Regions from separate parts of the Azospirillum sp. UENF 211521 genome, predicted to be linked through region 3. Evidence: riboswitches for the same ligand, from Rfam matches in the RefSeq annotation. Region 3 holds a riboswitch; each other region holds the start of a gene.
The links. A riboswitch is a leader RNA that binds a small molecule or an ion and turns the genes downstream of it on or off. The one in region 3 is predicted to bind cobalamin.
Positions count from the first base shown of each region.

Region 1 (6,635 bases), 1.5 Mb from region 3:
CCGATGCCGCCGCCCGGTCCCGGATAGTCGGACAGAACCAGCGCCAGCTTGCGCTCGACCCGCGGCGTGACGCCCAGCCGCACCCAGGCGGCGGCCAGATCGGCGGCGAAGGCCACCCGGTCGGGCACCGGGCGGATCAGCGTCGGGGCGAATTCCAGGTCGGGGTCCGGCGCCCCTTCGGCCTTGAAGGCGATGGAGCGGGTCAGGATGCGCCCGTCCATCTCCGGCAGCACGACGTTCATGGCGAGGTCGGACGGCCCCATGCCGCGGGCGGAGCCGCGCCAGCCCTCCTCGGGCGTGGTGGACAGCACGGCTTGCAACACCGGCGTGCCGTTGGCCTCCAGCGGCGACCCGTCCTCGCGCGCCGCCGAGAAGCCGGTCAGGTTCATCACGACGGCGGCATCGCGGGCGGTCAGGGTGGCGCGCATCCAGGCGGCGCAGTCCGGCTCCTTCAGGCTCGCCACGAACAGCGGCAGCGGGGCGAGGCCGCGCGCGGCCAGCGCGTCGCACAGGGCGTGCACCGGCTCCAGATCGCCGGCCAGCAGGTGCGAGCGGTAGAAGACGACCGGCGCGCAGGGTCCGGCAATCGGACCGGACCAGCTCTCATAGACGCCGAAGCGCGGCACGGGCGCCGGCTCGCGCCAGGGGCGCTCCTGCCCGGCCAGGGTGGCGGCGTAGGCCAGCAGGCTGGCCATGTTGTCCGGCCCGCCCTCGGTGAACCCGCGCCACAGCCGTTGCGCGGCCTCGGCCGGGATGGTGCCGTAGCCTTCCAGGGCGGGGTTCGGCTGGGCGCAGCCGGGCAGCACGGCCAGCGCCACCCCGGACTCCCGGCAGGCGGCGGCGACATGGTCCAGCCCGTAGCGCCAATAGCCCGCCCCGCCGAGCAGCCGCAGAATGACCAGCTTCGCCTTGCGGATCACGGACTCGACGTAGAGGTCCACCGACAGCGGGTGCCCCAGCCGCGCCAGATTCGCCAGCCGCAGGGTCGGCAACTCGTCACGGTGGCGCCTCCAGCAGGCGGCGAGCGCCGTCAGGTCGCTGTCGGAGAAGGACAGGACGACGAGGTCCGCCGGGCTCTGGCCCAGATCCACGGCCTGGGGGCCGGCGTCGAGGTCTTCCTGGCGGGCGGCGAGTAGGTGCATGGTGACGGTGCTTTACGAAAATCCCCTCTCCCCTCTGGGGAGAGGGTTAGGGTGAGGGGGTCGTGCGTGGCGGAACGCCCGGCGTAAGCGCAACCCCCTCACCGGCCCTGCGGGCCACCCTCTCCCCAAAGGGGAGAGGGTTGTGAAGGCTAAAAATCACCCCAGCGCCGTGGTCACGGCGTCGCGGTCCAGGCCCGTTTCGCCGATCACCACCAAGCGGCTGCGGCGCGGCTCGTCGGGCTTCCAGAAGCGGTCGAAATGGGTCTGGATGCGCGTTCCCACGCCTTGCACCAACAGGCGCATCGGCTTGCCCGGCACGTCGATGAAGCCCTTCAGGCGCAGCACGCCATGGGCGGCGGCGACCCGCTCCAGAGTCTTCGCCAGCGCCGCCGGGTCGGGCTGCGGGCCGAGCTCCACGACGAAGCTGGTGAAGTCGTCGTGGTCGTGGCCCTCCTCCTCGTCATGGTGGCTGGGGCGGTTGGCGAGGTCGTCCTCGGCCCCGGCGCCCACGCCGAGAAGCACCACCGGATCAACCTTGCCGTTGCTGGCGCGCAGGATCTTGGCTTCGCGCCCGGTCCCGCCCTCCGCCATGGCGGCGCGGATCAGATCCTCGACCTTCGCCAGATCGGCGGCGTCCACCAGATCGGTCTTGTTCACCACGATCAGGTCGGCGCAGAGGAGCTGGTCCTCGAACACCTCCTCCACCGGGGTCTCATGGTCGAGCTGCCCGGCCTCGGCGGCCTGGGCGGCCAGCGCCGCCGGATCGGGGGCGAAGCGGCCCTCCGCGGCGGCGGCGGCGTCGACCACCGCGACCACCCCGTCCACCGTCACCCGTGTCTTGATCGCCGGCCAGTGGAAGGCCTGGACGAGCGGCTTCGGCAGGGCGAGGCCGCTCGTCTCGATGATGATGTGCTCCGGCGGCTGCGGGCGGGACAGCAGCTTCTCGATGGCCGGGACGAAATCGTCGGCGACGGTGCAGCACAGGCAGCCGTTCGCCAGCTCGATCACGTCGTCCTCGGTGCAGGTCGGGTCGCCGCAGGCGCGCAGGATCTCGCCGTCGATGCCGACGTCGCCGAACTCGTTGATGATCAGCGCCAGACGGCGCCCGCCGGCCTGCTCCAGCAGGCTGCGGATCAGCGTCGTCTTGCCGGCTCCGAGAAAGCCGGTGATGACGGTGGCCGGGGTCTTCCCGGCGGACGGACGGAGGGCGGCGCGATTCGTCATGATCTGGTTTCCCTGTCTCCGCCACACCCGGCGGATTGGATGAATGTCGGTCCGGCGGCAGGTTTCCTGGCTCGCGGGTCGTCGCCGCGCCTCCCGCCTTCCCGGCCTGACGGCCCGTGGCATTTCCGGAGGCGGACTCGCCGCATACAGTTGCGGGGGCAGCCGCGGCCTTGGACTCCATCGGGGTCCGCACCGCATTCCCTATTATCCCCGCGCCTTCACGGCGGACGGGGCACCGTCGGAGGCGCAGAATTGCAGGCGGACCCTCGATTTGCAAGCGGCCATTTGGCGCCTGGAAACCGTGTCGCCGTCCCCGGAACGCTCCGCCGGTCCCGCCGTTGGTGTGTCGGAAGATCGGTACAGTCTGTCTGGAAAGCTGACACTCCGGACGGTGTGCGACACCCACGGTCTCAGAGGGGGAAATAAGTAATTTCAAAGACTTGTTCGAATGCTGCGCGGTTGGCATGTTCTGTGCTTATATCAGCCTAACCAAAAACGCGGACCGGCAGACGACGCGGACGAACAGGGAGGGAAAAGCGGCACCCATGGCCGACGACATCATTCTGGAAGCGCGCGGACTCTCGAAGGAGTTCAAGGGCTTCATCGCGGTGAAGGAGGTGAACCTCCGGGTTCGCCGCGGCACCATCCACGCGCTGATCGGCCCGAACGGCGCCGGCAAGAGCACGGTCTTCAACCTGCTGACCAAGTTCCTGACGCCGACGCGCGGCCAGATCCTCTACAAGGGACGCGACATCACCGCCATGAAGCCCGCCGACGTGGCGCTGCTCGGCATGGTCCGCTCCTTCCAGATCTCCGCGGTCTTCCCGCATCTCAGCGTGCTGGAGAATGTCCGCGTCGCGCTGCAGCGCCCGCGCGGCACCAGCTTCCATTTCTGGAAGCCGGAGGCCAGCCTGCACGACCTGCACGACCGCGCCGAGGAGCTGATCGAGGCGGTGAACCTGACCCCCTGGGCCGGCCACACCGCCGCCGAGCTGCCCTACGGCCGCAAGCGCGCGCTGGAGATCGCCACCACGCTGGCGCTCGACCCGGAGGTGATGCTGCTCGACGAGCCGCTGGCCGGCATGGGCCACGAGGACATCGAGGGCACCGCCGCGCTGATCAAGCGCGTCTCCGCCGACCGCACCATCCTGATGGTGGAGCACAACCTGTCGGTCGTCGCCCACCTGTCGGACACCATCACCGTGCTCCGCCGCGGCGAGATCCTGGCCGAGGGCGCATACGACGTCGTATCGCGCAACCCGCAGGTCATGGAAGCCTACATGGGCACGGGTGAGGTGGGCCATGCCTGACGGTGCGACCGTGAAGACCGCGATGCTGGAAATCCGCGACCTCCAGGCCTTCTACGGCGAGAGCCACGTGCTGCACGGCGTCAACATCGACGTGCGCCAGGGCGAGGTGGTGACCCTGCTGGGCCGCAACGGCGCCGGCAAGACGACGACCATGCGCTCGATCATGGGCATCGTCGGCAAGCGCAACGGCTCGATCCGCTTCCAGGGCAAGGAACTGATCGGCATGGCGCAGCACAAGATCCCCCGCCTCGGCATCGGCTACGTGCCGGAGGAGCGCGGCATCTTCGCCTCGCTCAGCGTGGACGAGAACCTGATGCTGCCGCCGGTGGTGAAGTCGGGCGGCATGACGGTGCCGCAGATTTACGAGCTGTTCCCGAACCTCCAGGGCCGCGGCACCACCCAGGGCACGCGTCTGTCCGGCGGCGAGCAGCAGATGCTGGCCATCGCGCGCATCTTGCGCACCGGCGCCGACCTGATCCTGCTCGACGAGCCGACCGAGGGGCTGGCCCCCGTCATCATCGAGCAGATCGGCGTGGCGGTGCGCAAGCTGAAGCAGCGCGGCTTCACCATCGTGCTGGTGGAGCAGAACTTCCGCTTCGCCGCGACCATCGCCGACCGCCATTACGTGATGGAGGAAGGCCATGTCGTGGACATGATCCCCAACGACCAGCTCGCCCAGAACATGGACAAGCTGCACACCTATCTGGGTGTCTGACCAATCACCCCCTCTGCTGAACACACGCAAAACAAAGCCAATCGAAGGGAGTTCGAAATGCTCAAGACGTTGCTGTGCGGGACCGCACTGCTGGCGCTGACCGCCGGGGCCGCGCACGCCCAGGTCTCCAACAACGTGATCAAGATCGGCGTGATGAACGACCGGTCCGGCATCTACGCCGACCTCGCCGGCGAAGGCTCGGCCATCGCCGCTCGTCTGGCGGCCGAGGAGTTCGGCGGCAAGATCGCCGGCGCGCCGATCGAGATCGTTGTCGCCGATCACCAGAACAAGGCCGACATCGCCGCCAACACGGCGCGCGAGTGGATCGACGCCGGCAACGTGGACGTCATCGCCGACGTGCCGAACTCCGCCGCGGCGCTGGCCGTCCAGGGCATCACCAAGGACAAGAAGCGCATCTTCCTGATGTCCGGCCCGGGCTCGACCGACCTCAGCGGCAAGTCGTGCAGCCCCTACGGCTTCCAGTGGACCTACGACAACTACGCCATGGCCGCCGGCACCGCCCGCGCGCTGGTCGAGCAGGGCAAAAAGAACTGGTTCTTCATCACCGCGGACTACGCCTTCGGCCACTCGCTGGAGGATGAGACCACGAAGATGGTCAAGCAGCTCGACGGCAAGGTCGCGGGCAACGTCCGCCATCCGCTGGGCACCGCCGACTTCTCGTCCTACCTGCTTCAGGCCCAGGCCTCCAAGGCCGACGTGATCGGCCTCGCCAACGCCGGCGGCGACGCCACCAACGCTGTCAAGCAGGCGTCGGAGTTCGGCATCACCCAGTCGGGCCAGAGCCTCGCCGGCCTGCTGCTGTTCATCAGCGACGTGAACGCGCTGGGCCTCCAGGCCGCCCAGGGCCTGCTGCTGACCACCGGCTTCTACTGGGACACCGACGACCAGACCCGCGAATGGACCAAGAAGTTCGAGGCCAAGGCCGGCCGCAAGCCGACCATGGTCCAGGCCGGCGTCTACTCCGCCGTGCGCCACTATCTGAAGGCGGTCGAGGCCGTCGGCTCCGACGATCCGGACAAGGTGGCCGCCAAGATGCGTGAGACCACGGTCGAGGACATGTTCACCAAGAACGGCAAGATCGCCGCCAACGGCCGCATGTTCCACGACATGTATCTGGCCCAGGTGAAAACCCCGGGCGAGTCCAAGGGCCCCTGGGACTACTACAAGATCGTGAAGACCATCCCGGCCGAGCAGGCGTTCCTCGACCCGGCCAAGAGCGGTTGTTCGCTGGTGAAGTAAGGGTTTGAGTTTCGGGGCAGGCCCCCACCCAACCCTCCCTCGCTGGGCGGGGGAGGGCTCAAGTTCCCTCTCCTGCGCAGCGGGGGAGGGTTAGGGTGGGGGCCTCCTTCTGACATCAATCAAAAAAACACAAGTCCGATACACAGGGAGGGACGGTCATGTTCGACTTGCTGGGGGTGCCGCCCCAGGTCCTGTTCGGCCAGCTTCTGCTCGGCCTCATCAACGGGTCCTTCTACGCGCTGCTCAGCCTTGGGCTGGCGGTCATCTTCGGCATGCTGAACGTCATCAACTTCGCCCACGGCGCGCTCTACATGATCGGCGCCTTCGTGGCGTGGCTGCTGCTGACGAAGCTCGGCCTCGGCTACTGGTGGGCGCTGGGCCTGTCGCCGCTGATCGTCGGGCTGCTCGGCGTGGCGCTGGAAAAGACCATGCTGTCGCGCCTCTACAAGCTCGACCATCTCTACGGCCTGCTGCTGACCTTCGGCCTCGCCCTGATCATGGAAGGCGCCTTCCGCCACTTCTACGGCGTGTCGGGCCAGCCCTATCCGATCCCGGACGCGCTCAAGGGCGGCCAGAACCTCGGCTTCATGTTCCTGCCCAACTACCGCGGCTGGGTCGTCGTCGCCTCGCTGATCGTCTGCTTCGGGACATGGTTCGCCATCGAGCGGACGCGGCTCGGCGCCTACCTGCGCGCCGCCACCGAGAACCCGGTGCTGGTCCAGGCCTTCGGCATCAACGTGCCGGTGATGATCACCGCCACCTACGGCTTCGGCGTCGCGCTGGCCGGGCTGGCCGGGGTGCTCGCGGCACCCATTTATCAGGTGTCGCCGCTGATGGGCACCAACCTGATCATCGTCGTCTTCGCGGTGGTGGTGATCGGCGGCATGGGCTCCATCCTGGGCGCCATCGTCACCGGCCTGGGGCTGGGGCTGCTGGAGGGCCTGACCAAGGTCTTCTACCCGGAAGCCTCCAACATCGTGGTGT
Region 1 is NZ_JBSNCF010000002.1:195,141-201,775, forward strand. It holds gene cobN (cobaltochelatase subunit CobN) at 1-1,142, opposite strand, end outside; gene cobW (cobalamin biosynthesis protein CobW) at 1,299-2,366, opposite strand; cobalamin riboswitch at 2,406-2,621, opposite strand; gene ACWPN5_RS17665 (ABC transporter ATP-binding protein) at 2,912-3,676, shown strand; gene ACWPN5_RS17670 (ABC transporter ATP-binding protein) at 3,669-4,391, shown strand; gene ACWPN5_RS17675 (ABC transporter substrate-binding protein) at 4,449-5,651, shown strand; gene ACWPN5_RS17680 (branched-chain amino acid ABC transporter permease) at 5,810-6,635, shown strand, end outside.
Region 1: it holds a riboswitch for cobalamin, as region 3 does, so the genes downstream of both, cobW (cobalamin biosynthesis protein CobW) here and ACWPN5_RS24445 (TonB-dependent receptor plug domain-containing protein) in region 3, are expected to answer to the same signal.

Region 2 (6,635 bases), on a different contig from region 3:
CAGCATGGTGTGCAGCTCGTCCGCGACGCTCTCGATCAGGTCGATCTGGTGGGCGGAGAACTCGTACCGCACGTCCTCGCGCCAGAAGGCGCCGGCGCTCATGGCGCGAACGCCGTAGGGGTATTTGCGGAGCCCCGGACGCCAATCCGCACGGGGTTTCATGACTGCTCTGCGCATCGTGTGCTTACCGGGCCGCCGGATTCAATCCATGGTTTTGCCCCGCTGCGGCGCGCCGCTTGCGGCCGTCCGGGATTCGGTGGGGGCGGATCATTGCGGCGCAAACGCGCCAACACAAGCGCCTTGCGCGCCTGCCCCTCCGTTTTTCCACGCTTCCCCTCGCGGATCCCACAGACCCGGCGGGAACGCCCATCAATAAGCGCGGTCGGCCAGCCAAGCCGCGATGGCGCCCTCCATCGCCTCGGCGGTCGGATCGCCCTGCTGCGGGCCGGTTGCCACCATGGGAAGCCGGGCCGCCGCGGCGATGTCCTCCGCCGGCGCGCCGGTTCCGACGAACAGGTCGCAGCGCCGCAGCAGGGCGGACAGCCCGTCGAAGCCCAGCCTCCCCACCGCGTTCACGCAGGCGGCCCCGGTTTCCCCGGCGATGCGCGCCGCGGCCCCCTTCGCCGCCTCCTCGCCGACCAGGACCAGGGCGGTGTCGCCCCGCGCGGCGAGGCGGCGGCACAGCTCCGACAGGGTCCCGCTGCCGGTGGCCGCGGACAGTCCGACCGCGCAGCGCCAGCGCGCCGGAACGCCCTCGGTCAGAAGCGCGGCGGCGGCCCGCTCACCGGCGGGGGAGGTCCAGACCTCCGTGACGGTCTCCGCGTCCCCGGCGCCGAGCGCGCCCATCAGACCGCTGGGAGTCGTTGCGACATGGGTCAGGAAGGCGTCGGCGTAGTAGCCGCGCACCGGCCGACCGACCCTGCAACCGAGGCGGAGCAGCGCGCCGGTGTCCTGCATCAGGCGGTTGGCGAAGCCGGCATCCTCGCCGCGGATCGGGTTGACCGCGAGGTCAAAGGCGCCACGGAACTGCTCGCCGATCTCCCGGCGGACCGCACTCACCAGCGCGTCGTCGGGCGCCCGCCCCTTCAGCGGCGGCAGCGTGACCCGCTGGTTGACGTAAGGGCAAAGGGCGAGCGCCGCCTCCGCGTCCGGCGTCGCGAAGACGGTGATCCGGGCCAGCGGCAAGGCGCGCCGCAATTCCCGCAGGACACCCGACGCCCGCAGCACGGCGCCGGCCCCGTCGAGCAGGAACACGCCGACGCTTTGGATCAGGTCGGTCGGAAAGGGCGGCGGCTCGCCGGGGACGAGCGTGCGGCGGCGGACGGCGGAACCGGAGTCCCGCAGCAGCGCCACCGCCGGGGCGGTCGAGGCGCCCCGCGCCGGCGGCACGAAACCCCAGGTCCCCTCGGCATCCGGGCGCGCCAGCGGCTCCACCAGGGCGTGCTCGGCGCGGACGACGGTCGCCGCGTCGGTCACCCAGGGGAAGAAATCGCGCAGCGCAAGGGTGCCGCCGCCGACCGACCGTCCCGCCGCCTGCAGGGCGTCCCATTGCCGGACCGCGCCGTCGTAGCCGTAATAGACTTCCTTGAACGCGACCTGCTCCCGCGTCGCGTAGGCGAAATGCTGGAAGACCAGCCCGCCCGCCGCCGTCTCCTCGTGCAGAAAGGGGTTGGCCGCGCCGAGATCGACCGCGGACCCGTCCGGCTGCGGGCGCGTCAGCCGGGGCGGTTCGTGCGACTGCCAAGCGTCTCCCGGCCGATAGCGCCACGTCCGCAGCCATTCGTAGGAGCGGTGGTTGCCGTAGCTGTCCAGCCTGTCGAGGAGCAGGGACGGGCCGACGAAGAAATGGCAGAGGTACAGCGCCGCGGTGCGCGACGGCGAATTGAGGAACATGCGGCGCGCGCGGGTGATCTGCTCCACCGTCCACAGCTCGTCCGCATCGACCTGCCAGAGCAGGCATTCCTCGGTCATGGCGGCCAGCGGCGCGGACACCATCTCCAGCTTGCCCCGCCAGAACACCCCCGGCGGCTTGCGGTGGACCGACACGCGCCCGGTCTCCTCCGCGGCGATGCGGTCCAGATACGCCGAGGTGCCGTCGCTGCTGAGGCCGTCGCGGTGCAGGTCCTGCGGGACGCGCCCTCCCTGCGCCACGCTCCAGGCGGTGTCGTTGACCAGTTCCGCCACCCCCTCCACGACGTGCCAATGCCAGGGAAAGGGCAGTTGGCGGAACACCTCCAGGTGATAGCGGATGAAGGGATCGCCGTTCAGGACGATGGTCAGGAAATGAACCGGTAGCATGCCCGCAACCCCGTCCTTCGCCCGTTGATCCGGCCTCGCGCAGTCCGCCGGACCTTGTCGGTTCCGCGGGAGCGGTGTCAAGGAAGCCGTGCGACTCCCCCGATGGGTCGCCATCCCCCTCTTGACGGCGGGGGACCCCGCCCCTACCCTGGCGCCGGTTATGGTTCCCCGCGTCCTCCGGTCGCGGGGCTAAGAGGGAAGCCGGTGCGTCGCCCCAATCGGGGAGAAACGGCAAATCCGGCGCTGCCCCCGCAACTGTGAGCGGTGAGCGGCCTCGTCCTTTCCGTGTCACTGGCGCCGCCTGCGGGAACGGGCGCCGGGAAGGCCGGACGATGCCGCCTTGACCCGCGAGCCAGGAGACCTGCCGTAACCGAACGTACGTCCTCGGGCGGGGTGCCCCGGTGGTCGCTTGCCGATGTCCGGCCCGACGGCCGCCCGTCTTCCGCAAGCCGTCCCCCGGTGCGCCCATCCAGGGGACCAAGGGGGTTGCGATGCCGGTGCCTGCCAGCAACGACGCCCTCCCAACGCATGGCAGACTCGGAAAGGGCATAGAGCATGCACATCGAACCCGGCGTCGTCGACGGCGCCAAGATCGCTCTCAGCTACGCGACGGCCGCCGGCGGCTTCGCGATGGCCGGAAAGCTGGCGCGCGACGACGTCCGCAACAACGGCGGGGTCGCGCCGCTGGTGCTGCGCAGCCTGATCGCCACCGCGCTGGTCTTCAGCTTCTTCGAGGTGTTCCCGCACCACCCCGTGGGCGTGTCGGAGGTTCACCTGATCCTCGGCTCGACGCTGCTCCTGCTGTTCGGCGCCGGTGCGGCCTCCATCGGCCTCGCCGCCGGCCTGCTGATCCAGGGCCTGTTCTTCGCGCCCTTCGACCTGCCGCAGTACGGCATGAACGTCACCACGCTGCTGGTCCCGCTGTGGGGCATCAGCCTGCTGGCGAAGCGGATCGTTCCCGACGCCACCCCCTATGTCGACCTGAAGTATTCGCAGGCGCTGGCCCTCTCCACCGCCTACCAGGGCGGCATCGTCGCCTGGGTGGCCTTCTGGGCCTTCTACGGCCACGGCTTCACCGCCGAGACCGTGACGGAAGTCGCCTCCTTCGGCGCCGCCTACATGACCGTCATCATCGTCGAGCCGCTGGCCGACCTCGCCGTGCTGGCCGTCGCCAAGACGCTGCGCCGCCAGAGCCAGGGGCCGCTGTTCAACATCCGCCTGCACCAGGGCGCCTGACCGGCGCTTCGGACCGGATGGTTCGCAGGAAGGGCGGCGGGGACATCCCCGCCGCCCTTTTCCGTTTCCGATCAGCGGACCGGTCAGATCACCAGCTCGCCCTTGCGGATCGCCGCGTAGCGGCGGTTCACCGCGCCCCAGTCGACGACGTTCCACCAGGCCGCCAGATAGTCGGCGCGCCGGTTCTGGTACTTCAGGTAATAGGCGTGCTCCCACACGTCGTTGCCCATCAGCACGGGCACCCCCTCCATGGCCGGGGAGTCCTGGTTCGGGCGGGCGGCGATGGCCAGCTTGCCCGACGACGGGTCGGCGGTGACGAAGACCCAGCCGCTGCCGAACTGCCCGGCGCCCGCCGTGTTGAAGCGCGTCTTGAAGTCGTCGAAGCCGCCGAAGTCGCGCGTGATGGCTGCCCCGACCTCGCCGTCCGGCGCACCGCCGGCGTTCGGCCCCATGATGCTCCAGAACATGCTGTGGTTGGCGTGCCCGCCGCCGTTGTTGCGCACCGCGGTGCGGATGCTCTCCGGAAGCTCCGGCACGCGCTTCAGCAGGTCGGCCAGCGGCATCGCTTGGAGATCGCCATGGTTGGCGAGGGCCTTGTTGAGGTTGTCGACATAGGCCTGATGGTGCTTGTCGTGGTGCACGCTCATCGTCGTCGCGTCGATGTGCGGTTCCAGCGCGGCGGGCGCGTAGGGCAGCGGCGGCAGCGTGAAGCCCTTGCCGCCCGGTGCCTGGCCTGCTGCTTGAGCCCAAACGAAGCGCGGCGCCGCGGCCAGCACCAGCGCGGCGGCGCCGGCGGACAGCAGCAGTTGGCGGCGATCCAGGCGAACGGACATGAGACCTCCCAATGTTGTGTTTCGTGCCGAACGGCGGGGAAGCCACAGCCTCAGTGCGCCTCCCAACTCACTCAACAGGGCAATGGGCGTAGTCACTCGGTACCGGCGCACCGCGCGCCGACCGATTTCTACAGGCGGGCCTTTCCCGCCAACCCGGCGGACGACACGCGGGCCATGCCCAGCGCCACGGTCCGCCAACGCCCCAGACGGAACCGCGACGGTGCGGCCGACGGCTTGCGGACCGGCGCGGCCGGGACCGTCTCCGCCGCCTCGAGGATCCCGCGGGCGCGGCGCTCGCGCAGCAGAAGGCGCATCACCTCCTCCTCCGTGACGGGGCGTCCGGCCCTGGCCGAGGCGAGGCTGGCGGTGTCCTGGAGGGCGGCGACCTGCGCCAGGGTGCCGGTCAGTCCCTTGGCCGCGGCGGTGACCAGCGCTTCGCGATGAATGGCGAGGATGAACGGCTTCAGCCCACGGTCGGGCGTTCCCTGCGGCGGTGTCGGCATGGCGGAAGGGCTCCGGGGGTTCGTTCGATCGGGTAGGTCATCATCCAACCGATAACGCCGCCGCGGCAAAGGCCCCTACGGATTAGCCCCGCCGGTCGCCGCCGAAGGAAGCGGCCCTCAGCGGGCCACGTACCAGTCCGTCCGGTGGTTGAAGGCGACGAAGGCGTTCAGCACCGCCGCCCCCAGCATCGAGGCCAGCACCGCCTTCCCATCGATGACGAAGACCGCCATGGAGAAGATCACCACGTCGAACATGGCCTGGAGCCAGCCGGCGCGGAAGCCCGTCTTCTCCTGGATGTAGAAGGCGAGGATGCCCACCCCGCCGCCGCTGGAGCCGTGGCGGAACAGGCCGATGACCCCGATGCCGATGCAGAAGCCCGCCAGCACCGCCGCCACATAGGGGTGCAGCGCGTCGTAGCGGATCGCCTGCGGGGCCAGGGTGGTCAGCACCGAGATGCTCGTCACCGCCAGAAGCGACTTGGCGGTGAAGCGCCAGCCGATGCGCGCCAGCGCCAGCGCGTAGAAGGGCAGGTTCACCACGAAGAACACCGGGCCGAAATCCAGCCCCGTGGCGTAGGCGATGACGAAGGACAGCCCCGCCGCCTGTCCGGTGATCAATCCGGCGGCATGGAGGATGGAAATCCCGAACGCGGTCATGATGATGCCGAACAGCTGCCCCTGCGCATTATCAAATGCGCTGTGCGACGCCCGTTTGGTTTCATTTGTTGCAATGGCAGTGTTGGCAGCCACGGATACTGCACTTTTCTTGAGCACGCTGGGCACCTTCCAGACTTCGATCCCTTTTGACAGTAGCATCAAAGACCAGACCAAGAATAGAGTGGCGTGAGTTCGTTGGCGCCCCCCTCAATCCGCGGGGCGTCGCTGCGCCATCCCCCGTCGCCGGGGCCCCGGCCATCGATTCCGCCGGATGGCGCCGGTCTCCAACGACCGGGTCGGCGGCGCCGGGACGCGGCGTTGCGCGGCCCCGTCAGCGTTCTTGCTCCCGCCGCGCAAGAATCGGTCCGGCCGGCGTCACACGCTTTCCCCGCATTGCCGGCCATGGCGCAACCCAGACGCACAAAGTTCGCGCGATGCGGCGGAGTCTTTCGCCGGATAGACCAATCGGCCGACACCTCACATCGCTACAGTCGCACCGTCCGCTGTTCGCGCATCCCATGGTCGCATGGGGGTGCGTGAATGATCGACGCCACCAGCGGCCGCCTTTGAAACCGGCCCCACCAGTGAGGAAAGACAATGGCATTTCCGACCGCCGTGAACGACCAGATCACCGATTCCGTCACCCAGGCCAACACCAAGGTCCTGGGCGACGCTCCGGCGATCGCCATGGGCAACCTGTTCCAGGCCACGGCTCAGGCGCTGGCCAACGCGGCCCACAACGCCACCAACGCCCAGCAGCAGTCCTACGTGACCGCGCAGGCCGCCACCACCCAGGGCGTGGCCACGCTCTACTCGATCGACACCGCCTCCACCGGCGTGGCGACGAAGAGCATCCTCAGCACCGGCGTCAAGGGCCTCGGCTCGTAAGCCGGCCCCGCGCCGCCGTCGACGTTTCAAACCACCTGCGCCACCCCGCCTTCCATGAGGGATCGCGGGCGGGCGGCAGACAACCGAAGAGGACGAACAAATGGCTTTCCCGACCGCCGTGAACGACCAGATCACCAATTCCGTCACCCAGGCCAACACCAAGGTCCTGGGCGACGCCCCGGCGATCGCCATGGGCAACCTGTTCCAGGCCACGGCCCAG
Region 2 is NZ_JBSNCF010000001.1:2,101,259-2,107,893, reverse strand. It holds gene ACWPN5_RS09860 (glutathionylspermidine synthase family protein) at 1-162, opposite strand, end outside; gene ACWPN5_RS09855 (glycosyltransferase family 9 protein) at 370-2,298, opposite strand; cobalamin riboswitch at 2,443-2,681, shown strand; gene ACWPN5_RS09850 (energy-coupling factor ABC transporter permease) at 2,854-3,534, shown strand; gene ACWPN5_RS09845 (superoxide dismutase) at 3,618-4,367, opposite strand; gene ACWPN5_RS09840 (hypothetical protein) at 4,496-4,870, opposite strand; gene ACWPN5_RS09835 (YitT family protein) at 4,988-5,620, opposite strand; gene ACWPN5_RS09830 (RebB family R body protein) at 6,125-6,415, shown strand; gene ACWPN5_RS09825 (RebB family R body protein) at 6,516-6,635, shown strand, end outside.
Region 2: it holds a riboswitch for cobalamin, as region 3 does, so the genes downstream of both, ACWPN5_RS09850 (energy-coupling factor ABC transporter permease) here and ACWPN5_RS24445 (TonB-dependent receptor plug domain-containing protein) in region 3, are expected to answer to the same signal.

Region 3 (6,635 bases):
CGCGGCGCCTCCCAGGCCGCCGCCGGCCCTCCCGCGATCAGCAGGAGAGCGGCGGCCAGCCCGAGACGGGTGGGCCTCACAGCGACAGCCGCAGCCCGAGATACCCGGCCCTGCCGGATGCGCCGTAGGTCCAGACCTCCTGATACCGGCGGTCGAACAGGTTCTCCACGCGCCCGAAGAGTTCGACCCCCTCGGACAGCGCATAGGAGCCGGCCATGTTGACCAGCGTGTAGGGGGCGAGGTTCACGACCTGCCGGTTGTAGAAGGGATCGTAGGCCCAGTCGCTGGACCGCCCATTGTAGACCACGCCGAGGTTGGCGTTCGCCCGGTCCTCCAGGAAGCGGTGATTGACGGTCAGGCTGGCGAGCTGCTTGGGCCGGCGCACCAGCTCCGCCCCCGTGGAATCCTCGCCGTCGGTCCAGGTGTAGGAGCCGCGGACGGTCAGCCGGTCGATGGGCTCCACCGACAGGCCAAGCTCGAAGCCGCGGATGTGGGACTCGCCCGGCATGTTGACGGAGGTCCGCCCGGTGCCGGTGATGAGGTCGCGGATGCGCTGGTCGAACCATGTGCCGTCCACCGACGCCCGCGTGCCCCACAGCGCCTGATCGAAGCCGGCGTCCCAGCCGCGCGCCCGTTCCGGCTTCAGGTTCGGGTTGCCGGCGTAGGTGGCGGTGTAGCCGTACAGCTCGAACAGGGTGGGATTCTTGACGCCGGTGCCGTAGGAGGCGCGCAGCTTCGTCCCGCTCTCTTCGATCAGATAGGCCGTCGTGGTGCGCCATGTGGTGGCGTCGCGGAACAGGTCGTTCTCGTCGTGGCGGACGCTGCCGGTCAGGGTCAGCCGGTCGAACAGGCCCAGCTTGTACTGACCCACCAGCCCGGTGGAGCCGATGGAGCGGTCGAAGCTGGAGAAGGCGCTGCGGCTGATCGCCTTGTCCTCCTCACGCTCCACGGCGGCGGTCAGCACATGGTCGGCGGGGCCGCTGCTCAGAGCCAGGTTGGTCTGGTAGTCGGCCTTGGTCTTGCGCCCGTCGTAGCGGCTGGTCACCGTCTTGGCGGCGTCGCGGTAGTCGCGTTGCTGGCGGCCATGGGTCAGGCCGACGATGTGCTCCCACTTGCCGTCGAGAAGGGCGATCTTGCCCTGGAGGCGCCCGAAATACTGCTCTCCGGCGGTGCTGGTCCCGTCATCGACGGCGCCGCGCCCGCCGACGAAGCCGTCGGTGTCGGTGCGGAAGCGGGTGTAGCGCCCGGTGATCGCGATCTCGCTGCGCTCGGTCGGGCGGACGGCGGCGTTTCCGGTCAGCGTGCCGTTGCGGTAGCCGTCCTTCTCCGGGTTGCCGAGCCGCTTGTCGGCAACCGACACGCCGTCGCTGGTGACGCCCTGGCCGCTGAGGAACAGGTCGTAGCGGTCGTTCCCCGTGCCGAAGGAGGCCCGCCCGGCGGCGGTGCCGAAGGACCCGCCTTCGACGGCGGCGCGGAACCGGGGGGCGCCGGAGCCGCGGCGGGTCACGATGTTGACGACGCCGCCGACCGCGTCGGAGCCGTAAAGCGCGCTCTGCGGGCCGCGCAGCACCTCGACGCGCTCCACGTCGCCGGCCAGCAGATTGGCGAAATCGTATTCGGAGCCGGACGCCGGGTCGTTCACCTCGATCCCGTCGATCAGGACGAGCGTCTGGTTGCCCTCCGACCCGCGGATGCGGAGCTGGGTCAGGGTGCCCATCGGGCCGGTGCGGTTGACCGCGACGCCGGGCACCGCGCGCAGCGCGTCGGACAGCACCTGGGTCTGGCGCTGCTCCAACTCCTCGCGGGTGATGACGGTCAGGGCGCTGCCGGTTTCCTCGGCGGCGGTGGGGACGCGGTTGGCGGTCACCGAGACCGGCGGAAGCGTCGTGATGGTGATGGAATCGGCGAAGGCCGACGTGGGGTAGGCCGACACGGGAAGGGCAAGGCTTCCCAGAAGGGCGGCGAAGGACGCCGTCCGGTGAAGGCGGGGAACGCGGACACTCATTGAGACCTCGGGCGGGACGCCGGTGGCACGTCACCGCGAACGAAGTCCCACCGGACGCTCCGCGAACGGAGTTCCGGTTCGACGACCTTCGGTGCACCCCGCCCGAACGTGTTCGCGTGTGACCACGACTGACGGCAGGTCTCCTGGCTCGCGGGTTATCGTCGGCCCATCGCCTTCCCAGGATCGCGATCCCAGTGGCATTCCGATGGACGACTCGCCGCTTACAGTTGCGGGGGCAGCCTCGGCGTTGGACCCTTGCACGGCGTTTCGCCGCGGGGTCCGCACCGTGTTCCCATTTTCAGCCCTTTCGGGCAACCGTCGGGTGCGAAGCTACGCGGGCGGAACGGCTCCGGTCAAGCCGCATTCCGCCCGACCGCTGTCAGAGCCTGGTTCTCGGCCCGACGGCGGACCCATCCGGCATGGGCGGCACCATTTCCTTGCAATTGACGACGCAATAGGTTTGCGCCTCGATCCGGCCGCCGCAGGATTTGTAACAATCGTCGTAGTCGGCGGAGCAGGTGAGCTCGCTGTAGCAGCTGGGGCTCCGGTCGAAGTCGCTGAACGTCCTGATCTTCTTCTTGTCCGCATCCTTGGGCAGAGACCGGAGATAGGACTGATACTCGCCCTGGGCGCGGGTCGTCGCCTCGGCCCGGCAGGTCTGAACGGCCAACTCCTTTGCGGATTGGCAGATCGTCTGTGCCTGCTTGCACTGGGCGACACAGAGCTTTCCCGCCTCGCTGACCGGTGGAAAATAGCTTGCGACCGTCTCGAAACGCGGGCCGCAACCGGCCAATCCGGCCGCCAGCAGGCAGCCGAGCAAAATGGAGCGCCGCATCGTTGTGGGTGTCCTGCCGTGAATTACCGTCAATCGCTACAAACAACCCACCGGTGCGGAATCATCCATGGGCGATGTGGAATTCGCAAAGCCGGCTTCCGGTGGGAAAACCGACAACCCATGGGCGATCAAGTGGATGGTGTCGTTGCTTGTGGCCATCGCACCGATCGCGGTCCGCAAACGCCGTTCCCCCCTCTTGTCGCCGGGAAGGGGCCTGACTACATGACGGGTGAGGTCCGGGCCCCTCTGGCAGCGTCGCCCGGCGCTGTGATGTCGGACTTCCCATTGAGCCGTCGCCTTGGCGCGGCCTTGCGGAAGCTGGCCCTGTTCTTCCCCCTGGGTCCCGCTCCACCACAAGGTCCACCGCCGGACGACGGTCCCCGACGGGCCTTTGGGAGACATCGGCATGGACCGCAGCGAACCAACATCCTGACCAACCGCCACGCCTCCACGGCAAACGATGGAGGCGGGTGTCCTGACGCGCCTCGGCCGAGCCGTTGCGCGCGCTTTTCCGTCGGCCGCAGACCTTGCGGCCGCGATTCCAGTCCGGGCCCCTCTGGCCGATGCGTCCCGCCGTGGCGCACCGGTGATGTCGGACTGCTCATGTGACGATCGACGTCTCCGCTTGCGGGAGCGGAGTGCATGAAGCAAGGGACAGTTCCATGGACCAGATTGTCTTAATGTGGGCCGGCTTCGCCGTCTTCGTTGGCGTGCTTTTGGCCTTTGATCTTGGTGTATTTTCCAAGAAATCCCATGTGATCTCCGGCCGCGAGGCGTTGATGCGCTGCGCGGCCTATTCCACGCTGGCGATGATTTTCGCGGCTGGCGTCTTTCATTTCCAAGGGTCGCAGAAGGGGCTGGAGTTCCTGACCGGCTACCTGATCGAATACAGCCTGAGCGTCGACAACATCTTCGTGATCGCGCTGATCTTCACCCATTTCGCGGTGCCGCCGCAGTACCAGCACCGGGTGCTGTTCTGGGGCATCCTGGGCGCGCTGGTGATGCGCGGCGTGCTGATCGTCGCGGGCACGGCGCTGATCCAGGAATTCCACTGGATCATCTACATCTTCGGCGCCTTCCTGATCTTCAGCGGCATCAAGATGCTGATGTCGGTGGACGACGAGCCGGACATGGAGAACAACCGGATCGTCAAGTTCATGCGCTCCCGCTTCCGCATGACCGACGGGTACGAGGGGCAGAAGTTCTTCGTGATGCGCGACGGCGTGCGGATGATGACGCCGCTGTTCCTCGTGCTGATCCTGATCGAGTTCACCGATCTGGTCTTCGCCGTGGACTCCATTCCGGCGGTCTTCTCGGTGACCACCGACCCGTTCATCGTCTGGACCTCCAACGTTTTCGCCATCCTCGGCCTGCGCGCCCTCTACTTCGCGCTGGCCTCGGTCATCCACCGCTTCCATTACCTGAAATACGGCCTGTCGCTGGTTCTGGTGGTGGTCGGCGCCAAGATGCTGATGATCGACATCTACAAGATGCCGACGGCGGTGGCGCTGGGCATCACGGCCTTCCTGGTCGGCGGCTCCATCGTCTTCTCAATGCTGAAGACCCGCGCCGATGCGGCGACGGATGGGGCGCCGGACGGTGCGGACGGCGAGGCCCGCCGCTGGTGGGTGCCCGGCAGCCCGGCGAAGGGGGCCGGTGGTTCCACGCCGGCCTCCTCCGGCGAGGCGGCCGCGGTGTCCTCGGACGGCAAGGGCCAGTGAGCGGCTTGCTCGGAAGCTGAGGGACAAGACGGCGCGTCCGGTCCGGTGGATCGGGCGCGCCGCGCGGTGCCGGACAGGGGCATTCGCAAAAGTAGTAATACTCGTTTCGCGGAGACGATGATGTGGATGTGCGGGGCGGATCGCGCCCCGCTTGGCGGCAGACGCCAATCCTTTCCAACCCAAGGAAGAGACATCCATGTTTATCGGCACGCAATTGACCGGCACCCAGTTGATCGGCACGCAGCGGACCTCCATCGCCCTGTCGGCTCTCCCCATCCCGTCGGGGCCCCTGTCCGGCCTGCTCCAGGCCGCCCGCGACGAGCTCGTCGGTCTGGCGGCCGGCCGCGGGGTCGCGCTTTCCGTCGTGTTCGACATGCCGGCGCTGGTGCGCGTCAACGAGGCCGCGGTGGCCGCGGGCTCCTGGGAGCCGATGCTTCCCGCGGCCCATCCGGCCTGCCGCTCCCTGACTCCGGCCAACGCCTTCTGGATCGGCGGGACGGCCGCCTCCGGCGACGTGGTCACCGCCCAGGCCGGGCTGCTCTACGATTGCAGCGCGCAATCCATCGGTGACCGCTTCAACGCCATGACGGTGTTCTACGACGACCCGGCCACCCAGGCGCCGGCCGGCGAATGGTGCACCTGCACCTCCGACACCGCCAACAGCACGCGCGGTCAGGTGGTGTGGACGAACGCGGGGTGGACGCGGCCCGACTTCCAGGGCCGCGGCCTGTTCCCGATTTGCCAGCGGGTGAACAAGCTGGCGGCATGGCTGCTGTGGTCGCCGACCTGGTTCATCTCGGTCGTCGACCCGGACATCGTCCCGGTGTGGGCGGAGCGCAAGATGGGGCCGCGCCACATCGACCAGGAGCCGGCCATCACTTACAACCAGATCGGCCTGAAGACGCTGCCGATGCATCTCGTGCGCTTCAGCCGCGCGCAGTTCCTCGGCGATCTGGCGCAGATCGCCGCGGACCTCGCCCAGGCGGCGTAATCGGACGGCGTGATGGGGCGGTCGATCCGCGTCAGGAATCGATCAGCGCCAGCAGGGCCTGCCGGCGCTGGCCCAGCGACCAGCCGAAGAGGAGGTGCCGGTAATTGACCGGCGGGCGGGGAAGCCCGGTGATCACCAGATGGTTGTACACCGGCTCCCCGCCTTCCACCGCTTCCCGGTATTGCGCATCGATGGCCCGGGCGTAGGCGCTGTGCACGTCCTCGAGATGGGGCTTGCCGATGTTCTGGTCGGCCCAGCGGTCGCCGAAGACCCGGCGGGTCGGATTTCCGATGTAGCGGAAGCACAGCGGTCCGCCGTCCTGCGCCGTCAGGATGACGCAACGGGACAGCAGGCCCGTGCCTTTCAGGTCGTCGTGCAGCCCCGGCCCGAAGGTGGGATGCCGCTTCCACAGGGCGATCATCTCCAGATGCCAGTCCAGCGCCGTGCGCAGGGGCTGGCGGTGGATGTCGACGCGGGTTTCCGCCGGTTCGGGCGGCCGGTCGCCGCGGCGGCCGCGCAGGATCGTCACCAGTCCCCGGGCAAGCGGCTTGGCGATGCGATCCTTGAGAAACCCCGTCGACGGCGTCGTGATGGGCAAGGCGACCGTCACTTCCCGACCCCTTTCCTCGGTGCCAGAAACTCCGACGCCATAGCCTGATAGATCCGCCGCGCCGCGTCCAGGGCGACGCTCCCCGCCTTGGCTCCGGCGGCCAGCATGCGGTCGGTCGGCTTGGTCGGCAGGGCCTTCGGCATCGCGGCCTCGAAGGCGTCGGCCGCGTGGTCGAAGCGGGCGACGGCGTCCCGCAGCGCCAGGCACTCCACGGCCGCCACGGCCTCGTCCAGAAGCGGGGCCAGCCGCTCCGCGCCGGTCTCCCCGTCCACCATCGCGGCGCGGCACGCCCGCAGCGTGGCGAGAACCCCGTCCAGGCTTTGCGCGGGCGCCGTCGCCAGGACGTCCGACGCCGGACCGCGGTCCGCGGCCGGCCCGATGCCCGCGTGATCGGCGGCGGCCTGGAGCCGGTCGAGGAACAGGGCCACGCCCTCGCCGAGGGCCAGGGCCTTCGTGTCTTCGATGATCCCCTC
Region 3 is NZ_JBSNCF010000002.1:1,695,712-1,702,346, forward strand. It holds gene ACWPN5_RS24440 (ABC transporter substrate-binding protein) at 1-80, opposite strand, end outside; gene ACWPN5_RS24445 (TonB-dependent receptor plug domain-containing protein) at 77-2,005, opposite strand; cobalamin riboswitch at 2,122-2,340, opposite strand; gene ACWPN5_RS24450 (hypothetical protein) at 2,385-2,840, opposite strand; gene ACWPN5_RS24455 (TerC family protein) at 3,521-4,561, shown strand; gene ACWPN5_RS24460 (hypothetical protein) at 4,758-5,552, shown strand; gene ACWPN5_RS24465 (hypothetical protein) at 5,584-6,162, opposite strand; gene ACWPN5_RS24470 (hypothetical protein) at 6,159-6,635, opposite strand, start outside.